DNA from 2 places in the Bradyrhizobium sp. 956_D2_N1_4 genome. Region 2 is predicted to be linked to the other one. Evidence: predicted binding sites of a transcription regulator. Region 2 holds the regulator's gene; the other holds the start of a gene.

Region 1 (7,392 bases), 760 kb from region 2:
GGCGGTCATGGGGTGGCCTCGATGGGCACGGCTGCACTCCCTCCCCCCTTGCGGGGGAGGGTCGGGGAGGGGGGTAGCCCCGGGAGAGATGTCTGTTTCGGGCAGATTGTCCGCAACAGAGCAGCCGCTTCCCAACTGCTTGAGCCGATAGAGCGCGCCGTGTGGCACCCCTCTCCCTGACCCTCCCCCGCATCCGCCTTCGCCAAGGCTTCGGCGGACAGGAGGGGGGAGGGAACGGAGAGGGCGGAGCCCAGCCGCTTAGAAAGCTGAGGGTCCGTCGGAATCATGTCATTTCCCCAATCCTCAGCTCCCGCGAATCGATGCCGAGCGGCGCATGGGTCGCAGCGATGATCAGGCCGCCGCGGCCGAGATGCTCCCGCATCAGGCCCTCGAACATGCCCTGGCCGGCCACGTCCAGCGCCGTGGTCGGCTCGTCCAGCAGCCAGACCGGGCGGCGCACCGTCAGCAGCCGGGCCAGCGACAGGCGGCGGCGCTGGCCGGCGGACAGGAAGGCCGCGGGCAGGTGAGTGGCGTGATCGAGCCCGACGATGGCGAGGCTCTTGGCCGCATCACTGCGCTCGCCGCCCAGAAAATCAGCCCAGAATGACAGGTTTTCCGCCACGCTCAGTGCCGGCTTCAGGGCGTCGCGATGGCCGAGATAGTGGCACTGCTCCGGCAGCGTCAGCTCGGCATCGCCGCCATCGAGCGCGATTGTCCCGCCGGCCGGAATCAGCAGGCCCGCGATCAGCCGCAGCAGCGAGGTCTTGCCCGAGCCGTTCCGGCCCACGACCGCCACGGCTTCGCCCGAGACCGCCTCGAAATCGAGCCCGGAAAACACCTCGCGCCCGCCGCGCACGCAAACGACCCCGCGTCCGGACAGCTGCATCTTGCCTTGGTTCAATCCGCTCAAAGCCTGGCCTCAGGAAATCTTGGGGTAGCGCATGGGAATTTTTGGCTCGCGGATTGCTGCGGCACGTTTGTGGCTGTGGCGGCGCGGTTAGAAAGCTTCTATAAGCCCGGAACTACTTGATGCAGCAACTCAACCTGCCCCTGCAAGCGACCCAGCCGGACTCGCTGACGGTGTTAAAATACCCCTTGCCGGGTATAACTAACAATTGGGATTTCCTACATGACCTCGCTCGACAGCTTCAAATGCAAAAAGACCCTCAAGGTCGGCGCCAAGACCTATGTCTATTACAGCCTGCCCACGGCCGAGAAGAATGGTCTGAAGGGAATTTCGAAACTCCCCTATTCGATGAAGGTTCTGCTCGAGAACCTCCTGCGCAACGAGGACGGCCGCACGGTCAAGAAGGAAGACATCGTGGCGGTGTCGAAGTGGCTGCGCAAGAAGTCGCTGGAGCATGAGATCGCATTCCGCCCGGCCCGCGTGCTGATGCAGGATTTCACCGGCGTGCCGGCCGTGGTCGATCTCGCCGCGATGCGCAACGCGATGCAGAAGCTCGGCGGCGATGCCGAGAAGATCAACCCGCTGGTTCCGGTCGACCTCGTCATCGACCACTCCGTGATCGTGAACTTCTTCGGCGACAACAAGGCCTTCGGCAAGAACGTCACCGAGGAATACAAGCAGAACCAGGAGCGCTACGAGTTCCTGAAGTGGGGCCAGAAGGCGTTCTCGAACTTCTCGGTCGTGCCGCCCGGCACCGGCATCTGCCATCAGGTCAATCTCGAATATCTCTCCCAGACGGTCTGGACCAAGAAGGAGAAGATGACGGTCGGCAAGAAGACCGGCACCTTCGAGGTCGCCTATCCCGACTCGCTGGTCGGCACCGACTCCCACACCACCATGGTCAACGGTCTCGCCGTGCTCGGCTGGGGCGTCGGCGGCATCGAGGCGGAAGCCTGCATGCTCGGCCAGCCGCTGTCGATGCTGCTGCCTACCGTCGTCGGCTTCAAGCTGAAGGGCGCGATGAAGGAAGGCGTCACCGCGACCGACCTCGTGCTGACCGTGACGCAGATGCTGCGCAAGCTCGGCGTGGTCGGCAAGTTCGTCGAGTTCTTCGGTCCCGGCCTTGATCACCTGTCCGTCGCCGACAAGGCGACCATCGCCAACATGGCGCCGGAATATGGCGCGACCTGCGGCTTCTTCCCGGTCGACGCTGCTGCGCTCGATTACCTCAAGACCTCCGGCCGCGCTCCGGCGCGCGTCGCGCTGGTGCAGGCCTATGCCAAGGCGCAGGGCCTGTTCCGCACCGCCAAGTCGGCCGATCCGGTGTTCACGGAAACGCTGACCCTCGACCTCGGCGACGTCGTTCCCTCGATGGCCGGTCCGAAGCGTCCCGAAGGCCGCATCGCGCTGCCGTCGGTCGCCGAAGGCTTTTCGCTCGCGCTCGGCACCGAGTACAAGAAGACCGACGAGCCCGGGAAGCGCTTTGCCGTCGACGGCAAGAACTTCGAGATCGGTCATGGCGACGTCGTGATCGCCGCCATCACCTCCTGCACCAACACCTCGAATCCGAGCGTCTTGATCGGCGCCGGCCTGCTTGCGCGCAACGCTGCCGCCAAGGGCCTCAAGGCAAAACCGTGGGTGAAGACGTCACTCGCGCCGGGCAGCCAGGTGGTCGCGGCCTATCTCGCCGATTCCGGTCTGCAGGCTGATCTCGACAAGGTCGGCTTCAACCTGGTCGGCTTCGGCTGCACCACCTGCATCGGGAATTCCGGTCCGCTGCCCGAGGAGATCTCGAAGTCGATCAACGACAACGGCATCGTCGCGGCCGCCGTGCTCTCCGGCAACCGCAACTTCGAAGGCCGCGTCTCGCCGGACGTGCAGGCGAATTATCTCGCTTCGCCGCCGCTGGTCGTCGCCCACGCGCTCGCGGGCAGCGTCACCAAGAACCTCGCCGTCGAGCCGCTCGGTGAAGGCAAGGACGGCAAGCCGGTGTACCTCAAGGACATCTGGCCGACGACGAAGGAGATCAACGCCTTCATGAAGAAGTTCGTGACCGCGTCGATCTTCAAGAAGAAGTATGCCGACGTGTTCAAGGGCGACACCAACTGGCGCAAGATCAAGACGGTCGAGAGCGAGACCTATCGCTGGAACATGAGCTCGACCTATGTGCAGAACCCGCCCTATTTCGACGGCATGAAGAAGGAGCCGGAGCCGGTCACCGACATCATCGAGGCGCGCATCCTCGCCATGTTCGGCGACAAGATCACCACCGACCACATCTCGCCGGCCGGTTCGATCAAGCTCACCTCGCCCGCCGGCAAATATCTCAGCGAACACCAGGTGCGTCCGGCCGACTTCAACCAGTACGGCACGCGTCGCGGCAACCATGAAGTGATGATGCGCGGCACCTTCGCCAACATCCGCATCAAGAACTTCATGCTGAAGGGCGCTGACGGAAATATCCCGGAAGGCGGTCTCACCAAGCACTGGCCCGACGGCGAGCAGATGTCGATCTACGACGCCGCGATGAAGTACCAGCAGGAGCAGGTGCCGCTGGTGGTGTTCGCCGGCGCCGAATACGGCAACGGTTCCTCGCGCGACTGGGCTGCGAAGGGCACGCGCCTGCTCGGCGTCCGCGCCGTGATCTGCCAGAGCTTCGAGCGCATCCACCGCTCCAACCTGGTCGGCATGGGCGTGCTGCCGCTGACCTTCGAAGAGGGCACCTCCTGGTCGTCGCTCGGCCTGAAGGGCGACGAGAAGGTCACGCTGCGCGGCCTGGTCGGCGACCTGAAGCCGCGTCAGAAGCTGACCGCGGAGATCGTCTCCGGCGACGGTTCGTTGCAGCGGGTTTCGCTGCTTTGCCGCATCGATACGCTGGATGAGCTCGATTACTACCGGAACGGCGGCATTCTGCACTACGTGCTGCGCAAGCTCGCGGCCTAAGCGCGAATTTGTGAACGGTGGCTCACCGCGACGTGAGTAGAAGGTTAAACGAGGGCGGCCTATCACAAGGCCGCCTTCGTGCGTTAGAACACGCGTCCGATGGTCCCGCCCGGCGGAAAACCTCGCCCCGGACGGTTGAATGTACGATGCCCGTAAGACTACGGTGACCATCAGGCGATAGGATCTTCCCCCACGCGTGCGAGGTGTGACGTTCAAAATGACTGCAATGATGGCTTCTAATCTGGTTTCGCGCTGGTCCGGTGCACTCTGGTCGGGAGCACTTGGTATCTGCGCCATCGTCGCCGTCATCCGTCCCGCCGAGGCTGATCCTCGCGCCGTAGTCGAGCTCTTCACATCGCAGGGCTGCTCCTCCTGCCCGCCCGCCGACCAGGTCATCGGCGATCTCTCCAACGACCCGTCGATCATCGCGCTGAGCATGCCGATCGACTATTGGGATTATCTCGGCTGGAAGGACACGCTTGCGGATTCGCGCTTCTCGGCGCGGCAGCGCGCCTATTCGCGCATGCGCGGCGACCGCGAGGTCTATACGCCGCAAGTCGTGGTCAACGGTTCGACGCATGTCATCGGCAGCGATCGCGCCGGCATCGAGAGCGCGATCGGCAAGACCGACAACGGCGCAGGCGTAATGAGCGTGCCGGTGACGATGTCGCTTGCAGGCAAGCAGATCAACGTGTCGGTGGCGGCGAGCAAGGAGTCGGCGGTCTCGCACGGTGAGGTCTGGATCTGCTCGATCACGAAATCGGTGCCGATCGCAATCAGCCGCGGCGAAAATCGCGGACAGCAGATCACCTATCACAACGTCGTGCGCAACCTGCTCAAGGTCGGCGACTGGAACGGGCGTCCGGAAAGCTGGACGGTGCCGTTGGAAAATCTCACGCGCGACGGCGTCGACGGCGCTGTGGTCTATGTCCAGGACGGCAGCCGTGAGAAGCCGGGTGCGATGCTCGGCGCAGCTTACACGTCGCTGCACTAGATCAGATTTCTCTCGCCAGCGTCGTACTCGCTCTCACGCCTCATGGTGAGGAGCGCCCTTGCGCGCGAGGCGGACGATGCTACGCGTCGCCGCGAGAACTATGCAGGCGCGGCTGATGCAGCGGCCTTCCATCCTGCGAGACGCCGCCTCGCGGCTCCCCAGGATGAGGGGAGAGAGTCGTCTTCGCGTCAATCAGAGGGAAGTTGGTCGTGCCGGAAACATCTCGGCACAAACCAAAAAGGACCAACTTGCGTTGGCCCTCCTTGTCGCGCGTACAGACCCGATCCTGACGGCCCCGGGGGGCTGGGGGCTGAGGAATCCGGAACCGAAAGGACCGGGTCAACGCACACAGGTCTTTTCGCAATGCAGGGCGGCAGGCGCTTGGCGGAAAAGCGGCGATATCAAGATTCCTTCTAACGATCCCGTGACGGTTTGCCGCGATAGAATTCCACTCCTGCGTGTGCTCCGATTCGCCCCCGATTCAATCAGTTGAGTGAAGAGCCCCTTGCGGCGGGGAACAGTTGGCGCGATCATGCAACTGTCATGATCCGCGGTTCCGGGGACGGTCCTTCGCGGATGCGATCATGCCGCGAGATGAGGAGGCGCTCGATGAGTCTGACGCCGGAGGATGCCGATCCGAGCGAGCAGCGCGCAGTGGCGCGCCCCACCGCTGCGAATGCCCAACCCAACCGGGTGACATTCAACCGGCTGGAACTGAACCGCATCCTCAACCTCTACGGCCGCATGGTCGCCGACGGCGAGTGGCGCGACTATGCCATCGACTTCCTGAAGGACCGCGCGGTGTTCTCGGTCTTCCGCCGCGCCTCGGAAGTGCCGATCTATCGCATCGAGAAGGACCCGCGGCTGGCGCGCAAGCAGGGCATGTACAGTGTGATTACGGCGACCGGCCTGATCCTGCGCCGCGGCCACGAGCTCGAGCGCGTGCTGCTGGTGATCGATCGCAAGCTGGCGGTGGTTTAGCCTTACGGACGGTGCCGTAGTGTGGGCAAAGGCGCACCGCGCCGTGCCCACCATCTTTCCTCAATCGCCGGGCATCTGGGCACGCTTCCGCCTTACGCTCTCCGAGCTACGGCGGACAAGTCGCTTTGCCCACCCTACGAGACCGAGGTTATTTCGGCACCGTGCTCGCGCCCTCGCCCAGATCCCGCTGCATCATCACCGTGTCGAGCCAGCGGCCGAATTTCAGGCCAACATTGGGATGCGTGCCGATCATCTTGAAACCGCCGCGCGTGTGCACGCCGATCGAGCCGGCATTGGCGGAATCGCCGATCACCGCGATCATCTGGCGGAAGCCGCGCGCCTCGCATTCGGCGATCAGCCGGTCCAGCAGCAACGAGCCGATGCCGCGGCGGTGGAACGTGGGATCGAGATAGATCGAGTTCTCGACCGTGAAGCGGTAGGCCGGCCGCGGCCGGTAGGCGCCGGCATAGGCATAGCCGGCGACGCTACGATCGAGGATGGCGACGAAATAGGGGTAGCCGCCGTCGATCAGCGCGCGGTAGCGGCGCGTCATCTCGGCCAGATCCGGCGGCGCCAGCTCGAATGTCGCGGTGCCCTCGCGGACGGCCTGCTTGTAGATGGCGGTGATGGCGGGAAGGTCGGCCTCAATGGCGGGCCTGATCTCAGGTGCGGACATGGCGGCGAGATTAGAGCCTTCCCGCGGTCACTGGAAGGGGCAACACCGCTTCCCCATGCTCCGTCATCGCCAGCGCAGCAGCCCTCCAATCTTCTCCGCTGTCATACCCCGCGCAGGCGGGGCATCCAGTACTCCGAGACAGCGCGGCTAGAACCGAGCCGCTGCGGCGTACTGGATCGCCCGCCCCAGTGCGCAATTGCGCACAAGGCGGGCGATGACAGCGGGGGGGCGTCGCGCATCCCGGCCCAAACAAAAACCCCGGCCTCTCGGCCGGGGTTCGTATCCGTTCCCTCGTCGAAGCGCTTAGTCGCGCTGGCCGAGGAGCTGCAGGAGCAGCGTGAACAGGTTGATGAAGTTCAGGTACAGCGACAGCGCGCCGGTGATGGCCGCACGCTCTGCGATGTCACCGCCGGCCGAGGCGTAGCCGTAGATGTAGTCGTTCTTCAGCCGCTGGGTATCCCAGGCGGTGAGGCCCGCGAACACCAGCACGCCCACCACCGAGACGATGAACTGCAGCATCGTGCTCGCCAGGAACAGGTTGACCAGGCTCGCGATGATGATGCCGATCAGGCCCATGAACAGGAACGAGCCCATCCCGGTCAGATCACGCTTGGTGGTGTAGCCGTAGAGGCTCAGTGCGCCAAACGTGGCCGCGGTGATAAAGAACACCCGCACGATCGAGGTGTGCGTGAACACCAGGAAGATCGAGGACAGCGAGATGCCCATCAGCGCCGCGAACACCCAGAACAGGATCTGCGCGGTCGAGGGGGCGAGACGGTTGATGCCCGCCGAGATCACGAACACCATCGCGAGCGGCGCGAGCATGAACAGCCACTTCAGGGGGCTGACGAACATCGCGTAGCCGAACGGCGTCAGGAACAGCTTGCCGAC
Region 2 (7,392 bases):
CTCTTCACCGCGCTGTCGAACCAGTTCTTCAGCCTGGGTCTGAACAAGACGATGGCGAACCTGCCGGTCACCATCAACAATTTCGTGCAGAGCCCCTACGCCTACTGGAAGCAGCTCGCCTGGAGCGGCGCGCTGCTCATCACCCTGACCGTTCTTGCCCTGAATATTGGCGCGCGCATTCTGAGCGCCGAGAGGACCGCAAAATGAGTGATCTTTCCGTATCGATGAGCGCGGCCGGTGGTTTGCCGCAGGCGCCGGTGCTGCCCGAAGCTCCGGCCAAGGTGACGGTGCGCAACCTCAATTTCTATTACGGCGAGCACCACGCGCTGAAGAACATCAATCTGGCGCTCGGCACCAACCGCGTCACGGCGTTCATCGGCCCGTCGGGCTGCGGCAAGTCGACCCTGCTGCGCATCTTCAATCGGATGTACGACCTCTATCCGGGCCAGCGCGTCACCGGTCAGCTCATGCTCGACCAGACCAACGTCCTCGACCCCAAGCTGGACCTCAATCTGCTGCGCGCCCGCGTCGGCATGGTGTTCCAGAAGCCGACGCCGTTCCCGATGACGATCTACGAGAACATCGCCTTCGGCATCCGCCTTTACGAGAAGATCTCGAAGTCCGAGATGGACGACCGCGTCGAGAAGGCGCTGCGCGGCGGCGCGCTGTGGAACGAGGTCAAGGACAAGCTCAACGCCTCCGGCCTGTCGCTCTCCGGCGGCCAGCAGCAGCGCCTCTGCATCGCCCGCACGGTCGCGGTGCGGCCCGAGGTGATCTTGTTCGACGAGCCCTGCTCGGCGCTCGACCCGATCTCGACCGCCAAGGTCGAGGAGCTGATCCAGGAGCTGTCCGAGAACTACACGATCGCGATCGTCACCCACAACATGCAGCAGGCGGCGCGCGTCTCCGACAAGACCGCCTTCATGTATCTCGGCGAGCTGATCGAGTTCGACGACACCAGCAAGATCTTCACGTCGCCGACCGACCGGCGCACGCAGGATTACATCACCGGCCGGTTCGGCTGAGGAGACGGAACATGGGTTCTGAACATACCGCAAAGGCCTTCGACACCGACCTCCAGGAGCTCACGCGCCTGGTCGCCGAGATGGGCGGCATCGCCGAGCGCATGATCGTCGATTCCGTCGACGCGCTGATCCGCCGCGACGTCGCGCTCGGCCAGCGCGTCGTGACCATCGACGCCGAGCTCGACGCGCTCCAGAAGAAGATCGAGGAGCGCGCCGTTCTCACCATCGCGCGCCGCCAGCCGATGGCGGTGGATCTGCGCGAGATCGTCGGCGCCATGCGCGTCGCGACCGATCTCGAGCGGATCGGCGACCTCGCCAAGAACATGGGCAAGCGCGTCGCGGCGCTGGAGACGGATTTCCATCCGCTCAAGCTGTTCCGCGGCCTGGAGCACATGACCGACCTCGTGCAGCAGCAGGTCAAGTCGGTGCTGGACGCCTATGCCGCGCACGATCTGCCGGCGGCGATGGCGGTGTGGAAGGGCGACGAGGAAGTCGACGCCATCTGCACCTCGCTGTTCCGCGAGCTCCTCACCTACATGATGGAGGATCCGCGCAACATCTCGTTCTGCATCCATCTGATGTTCTGCGCCAAGAACATCGAGCGCATCGGTGACCACGCCACCAACATCGCCGAGACCGTGTTCTACATGATCGAGGGCCAGGCGATCACCGACAAGCGGCCGAAGGGCGACATGACGACCTTCGCCACGACGGTCCCGAACACTTAAGGAGCGACGAACACCATGGGCGCACGCATTATGGTGGTTGAGGACGAGGAAGCTCTCACCGAGCTTCTCCGCTACAACCTCGAAGGCGACGGCTATGACGTCGAGACGGTGATGCGCGGCGACGATGCCGACACCCGCCTCAAGGAGCATATCCCCGATTTGATCGTGCTCGACTGGATGCTGCCGGGCCTCTCCGGCATCGAGCTGTGCCGGCGGCTGCGCACCCGGCCCGAGACCAAGCAGCTCCCGATCATCATGCTCACCGCGCGTGGTGAGGAGAGCGAGCGGGTGCGGGGTCTTGCGACCGGCGCCGACGACTACATCGTCAAGCCGTTCTCGGTGCCGGAGCTGCTGGCACGCGTGAAGGGCCTGCTCAGGCGCGCCAGCCCGGAGCGGCTCGCCACCGTGCTCGCCTATGGCGACATCGAGCTCGACCGCGACAAGCGCCGCGTGGCACGCTCGGGCCGGCCGATCGATCTCGGCCCGACCGAATATCGCCTGCTGGAGTTCTTCCTGGAGCATCCCGGCCGCGTGTTCTCGCGCGAGCAGCTGCTCGACAGCGTCTGGGGCCGTGACATCTACATCGACGAGCGCACCGTCGACGTCCATATCGGCCGTCTGCGCAAGCTGCTCAATCTCGGCCGCGAGCAGGACCCGATCCGCACCGTCCGCGGCGCGGGCTACGCACTGGACGATCGCTTTGCGAAGGCGGAGCAGGCGTAGCTCGGTGAGCTGCGGCCACACTCTCGGTGTCGTCCCGGACAAGCGTAAGCGCGGGTCCGGGACACCCACCGCGAGTGATTATTGTGCCAAAAGGTAACTCCGAGTCCCCGTAGCCACATCTTGCGGTGGTTAAGGGTCCCGGATCTGCGTGCGCTTGAGGCGCGCTTGTCCGGAACGACATCGGATTTGTTGAGCCGCCATCGTGTGACGGCTCCTTTCTGAGCTCAGAACGACTTCAGCGCGGACCTGGCTTCGCCGGCGCGCGCCGGCGATCGGCCGCGGGCTGATACGCCACGCGCGAGTGCTGGGCGCAGTAGGGCAGGCCGGAGAGCGCCTTGCCGCCGCAGAAGAAGAAATCCGGGCTCGAGGGATCGCCGACCGGCCAGTGGCAGGTGGCCTCGTTCAGCTCCAGCAGCGACAGCCGCTGGCTCATCGGCACGACGTTGTCGTAGGTGACCGGTTCGGCCTCGACCTCGACTTCGAAGGCCTGCGCCAGCGCGGTGTTGCCGCGTGCGATCGGGCGGGTCACCCGCATCATGTGCTGGGCGGGGCGCGCCTTGCGCGGCCGCGGCGCTGCCGATGAAGGGCTCTTGGCGCGGCCCGACAGGCCGAGCCGGTGCACTTTGCCGATCACGGCATTGCGGGTCACATTGCCGAGTTCAGCGGCGATCTGGCTGGCCGAAAGTCCGGCCTCCCAGAGCTTTTTCAGCTGCTCGACGCGATCATCCGACCAGGTCAAAACGGTCATTGCACCCTTTCCTTCGCCGGCGCCTGCCATCCTGGCGGCCGCACGGCGAATGCCTAAGCTTCGAAAAACCCGTGCCGCCAGAATCCCTTAAGGCTCGCCGGGCGCACCAGATGCGCCCGAACGCTTACGCCGGTACATGAGGACTTAGAGGATCAGAACTGCTGCACGAGATGTCGTATCTGACAAGCCAAACGCTACAATATGGCGTGACTCACGCGCAAGAGTCCGCCGACTCGCTTCCACATGTTCCGTGGCGGAAATACGCAAAATCGCCACCGCAAGACTACGGATTTTGCGTTTCGCGAGGCTTTCCGGGCGGCATTGACACCGGTTTCACCAGGCATAAGATAGTCACACGTGCCGCCCTTAAAAGGCGGCACGTTTCGTTTTCCGGGCCGGTCAATGGTGCGTTGCGCAATGCACGCTCACACCGTCCGCAACATTCAAGTGATCGTCATGACTAACAGCGCAGCGCCGCATTTGCTCCCCGTTTTCGCCAGGTCCGACCTCGGTTTCGAGCGCGGTGAAGGCTGCTGGCTGATTGCGACCAATGGCGATCGCTATCTCGATTTCACCTCGGGCGTGGCGGTGAATGCGCTCGGCCATGCTCATCCTGCGTTGGTCAAGGCGTTGCAGGAGCAGGCCACCAAACTCTGGCACATGTCGAACCTGTTCCAGAGCCCGGACGGCGAGAAGCTCGCCGCGCGTCTGTGCAACGAAAGCTTCGCGGACTTCGTGTTCTTCTGCAATTCCGGCGCCGAAGCGCTGGAAGGTGTGATCAAGCTCGTCCGCCATCATCACTTCTCCAAGGGTCATCCGGAACGTTACCGCATCATCACCTTCGAAGGCGCCTTCCACGGCCGCACGCTGGCAACGCTCGCCGCGACCGGTTCGGCAAAATATCTCGAAGGGTTCGGCCCGCCGATGGACGGCTTCGACCAGGTCCCGCATGGCGATATCGAAGCCGTCAAGAAGGCGATCGGTCCGCAGACCGCCGGCATCCTGATCGAGCCGATCCAGGGCGAGGGTGGCGTGCGTTCGGCAACGCCCGCCTTCCTGAGGGCGTTGCGCCAGCTCTGCGACGAGAAGGGCCTGCTGCTCGCGTTCGACGAGGTGCAGACCGGCATGGGCCGCACCGGCGATCTGTTCGCGCATCGCCGCACCGGCGTCACGCCTGACGTGATGTCGCTGGCCAAGGCGCTCGGTGGCGGCTTCCCGATCGGCGCGGTGCTGGCGACCGCGGATGCGGCTGCCGGCATGGGGCCCGGCTCGCACGGCTCGACCTTCGGCGGCAATCCGCTCGCGATCTCGGCTGCCAACGCCGTGCTCGACGTCATGCTCAAGCCCGGCTTCTTCGATCACGTGCAGAAGATGTCGCTGCTGCTCAAGCAGAAGCTCGCCTCCGTGATCGATCGTTATCCCGACATCGTCAGCGAAGTGCGCGGCGAAGGCCTTCTGATCGGCATCAAGGCCGTGGTGCCGTCAGGCGATCTCGGCGCGGCATTGCGCAACGAAAAATTGCTCACGGTCGGCGCCGGCGACAATGTCGTGCGCTTCCTGCCGCCCTTGATCGTCACCGAAGCCGAAATCGAGGACAGCGTCGGGCGGCTGGAGCGCGCCTGCGCCGCGATCTCGTCCAGTCAGACCAAGCGGGCGGCAAGCTGATGAGCAAGTCCCCGAAGCACTTTCTGGATATCAACGAGCTCCCGTTGTCGGAGCTCAAGAGCATGCTCGCGGCCTCCTCCGCCATGAAGGCGAAGCAGAAAGCGCACCAGCCGGTGAAGCCGCTGGAAGGCAAGACGCTGGCGATGATCTTCGAGCGTCCCTCCACCCGCACCCGCGTCTCGTTCGACGTCGCCATGCGCCAGCTCGGCGGCGAGCCCATCATGCTGACCGGCGCCGAGATGCAGCTCGGCCGCGGCGAGACCATCGCCGACACGGCGCGCGTGCTGTCGCGCTATGTCGACGCCATCATGATCCGGATCCTCAATCATGAGGCCCTGCTGGAGCTGGCGGAATATGCGACGGTACCCGTCATCAACGGCCTGACACGGCGCTCGCACCCTTGCCAGGTGATGGCCGACCTCATGACCTACGAAGAGCATCGCGGCCCGATCGAGGGCAGGACGGTGGCCTGGACCGGCGACGACAACAACGTGCTGGCGTCCTGGGCGCATGCCGCCGAGCGCTTCAAGTTCAAGCTCAATGTCGCGACGCCGCCGGAGCTTGCGCCGAAAAAGGTGATGCGGGACTTCATCAAGGCCACCGGCGCGCCGATCGTGCTCGGCACCGATCCCGAGGCCGCCGTGAAGGGCGCCGACTGCGTCGTCACCGACACCTGGGTGTCGATGGGCGACAAGGAAGGCGAGCACCGTCACAACGTGCTCAAGCCCTATCAGGTCAATTCGAAGCTGATGTCGCTGGCCAAGCCCGATGCGCTGTTCATGCATTGCCTGCCCGCCCATCGCGGCGAGGAGGTCACGGACGAAGTGATCGACGGCCCGCAATCGGTCGTGTTCGACGAGGCCGAAAACCGCCTGCATGCGCAGAAGGGCATTCTGGCCTGGTGCTTTGACGCGGTGAAGTAATCTCACTTGTAGCCCGGATGGAGCGCAGCGAAATCCGGGTTTGTGTCCGCAGTTGGAGTGGTCCCGGATTGGGCTACGCTCCATCCGGGCTACGCGGGCTATCGCGTAATCCTGTGGCTATGGGTCCCGTATCAGCGCTTTGCGCGCGCCGGGACGACATCGAATTTGCAGGATCCTGAGCGATCATAAGTGCATCCGGAACACACCACCCTTGAGCCCTCTTCCATTTTCCTCCATCGACCCCAGATAAAGCGCCATGGTTTCCCAATCCCCTGACATGAATACCGGGCCTGAAGGCCCGGTTCGCGCACCATCAGCGGTTCCCATCGATGACGCCGTGCTGCCTTACGAGGTCGACGCACTCGACGTGCGCGGCCGCCTCGTGCGGCTCGGTCCCGCGCTCGACGAGATCCTGACCAAGCACGATTATCCCGCTGCCGTGGGCAAGCTGCTCGGCGAGGCCATCGTGCTGACGACGCTGCTCGGCTCGGCGCTGAAGTTCGAGGGCCGCTTCATCCTCCAGGCCCAGACCGACGGTCCGGTGTCGTTCCTGGTCGTCGACTACATGGCGCCGGATCGCCTGCGCGCCTATGCGCGCTACGATGCCGAGCGCCTCGGCGAGACAAAAGATTCCGGCACGCTTCTCGGTAACGGTCATCTCGCCATGACCATCGACCAGGGTCCCGACATGAGCCGCTACCAGGGTCTGGTCGCGCTCGACGGCGGCAGCCTGGAAGATGCCGCCCACGAATATTTCCTGCGCTCCGAGCAGATCCCGACGCGCGTGCGTCTCGCGGTCGGCGAGGAGTGGCGCTCGAACGACGGCGGCAAGCATCGCTGGCGCGCCGGCGGCATGCTGATGCAGTTCCTGCCGAAGGCGCCCGAGCGCGCGCGGCAGGCCGATTTGCATCCCGGCGATGCGCCCGAAGGCGCGGAGGTGCATGCTGTCGCCGAAGACGACGCCTGGGTCGAGGCGCGTTCGCTGGTCGAGACCGTCGAGGACGTCGAGCTGATCGACCCCGAACTCTCCGGCGAGCGGCTGCTGTTCCGCCTGTTCCACGAGCGTGGCGTGCGCGTGTTCAATCCGCTGGTGCTGAAGGCGCAATGCTCCTGCTCGCGCGACGCGGTTGGTGCGATGTTGAAGAGCTTCTCGCCCGACGACCGCGCCGCCATGGTCAAGGACGACAAGGTCGTCGTGACCTGCGAGTTCTGCTCGTCGGTGTACCAGTTCACGCCGCACGAGGCCGGCGTGGAAGACGCGTAGGCGTCGCATCCTCCGTCGTTGCGCGCGCAGCGAAGCAATCCAGTCGTAGGGTGGGCAAAGCGCAGCGTGCCCACTATCTTATGCGCCACGTTTGGAATGGTGGGCACGGCGCTTTGCGCCTTTGCCCACCCTACGGCGCCTACGGCACCGGGCTAATTCAACACCCGCTTGTTGTCCGGGCTGTCCAGCGAGAACGTCGGCACGTCGATCTCGAAGCGTTCGCCGCTTTCACTGACCATCTGGTAGCGGCCGGTCATGAAGCCCGAGGCGGTCGCGAGCGGCACGCCGGAGGTGTATTCGAAGCGCTCGCCGGGAG

What was found. The regulator PhoB, encoded in region 2, activates phosphate uptake and scavenging genes when phosphate is short. The targets are predictions, from matches to a motif close to TGTCATNNANCTGTCAT.
Region 1: the regulator PhoB is predicted to act here: its motif matches at 5,373-5,389, upstream of AB7535_RS35195 (DUF2794 domain-containing protein).

The regions. Positions count from the first base shown of each region.
Region 1 is NZ_CP197237.1:7,447,725-7,455,116, reverse strand. It holds gene ccmB (heme exporter protein CcmB) at 1-9, opposite strand, end outside; gene ccmA (heme ABC exporter ATP-binding protein CcmA) at 284-886, opposite strand; gene acnA (aconitate hydratase AcnA) at 1,130-3,850, shown strand; gene AB7535_RS35200 (DUF1223 domain-containing protein) at 4,068-4,844, shown strand; gene AB7535_RS35195 (DUF2794 domain-containing protein) at 5,454-5,825, shown strand; gene AB7535_RS35190 (GNAT family N-acetyltransferase) at 5,974-6,501, opposite strand; gene AB7535_RS35185 (Bax inhibitor-1/YccA family protein) at 6,805-7,392, opposite strand, start outside.
Region 2 is NZ_CP197237.1:8,210,996-8,218,387, forward strand. It holds gene pstA (phosphate ABC transporter permease PstA) at 1-207, shown strand, start outside; gene pstB (phosphate ABC transporter ATP-binding protein PstB) at 204-1,025, shown strand; gene phoU (phosphate signaling complex protein PhoU) at 1,037-1,753, shown strand; gene phoB (phosphate regulon transcriptional regulator PhoB) at 1,769-2,476, shown strand; gene AB7535_RS38675 (GcrA family cell cycle regulator) at 2,712-3,224, opposite strand; gene AB7535_RS38680 (aspartate aminotransferase family protein) at 3,681-4,889, shown strand; gene argF (ornithine carbamoyltransferase) at 4,889-5,812, shown strand; gene AB7535_RS38690 (Hsp33 family molecular chaperone) at 6,069-7,076, shown strand; gene apaG (Co2+/Mg2+ efflux protein ApaG) at 7,229-7,392, opposite strand, start outside.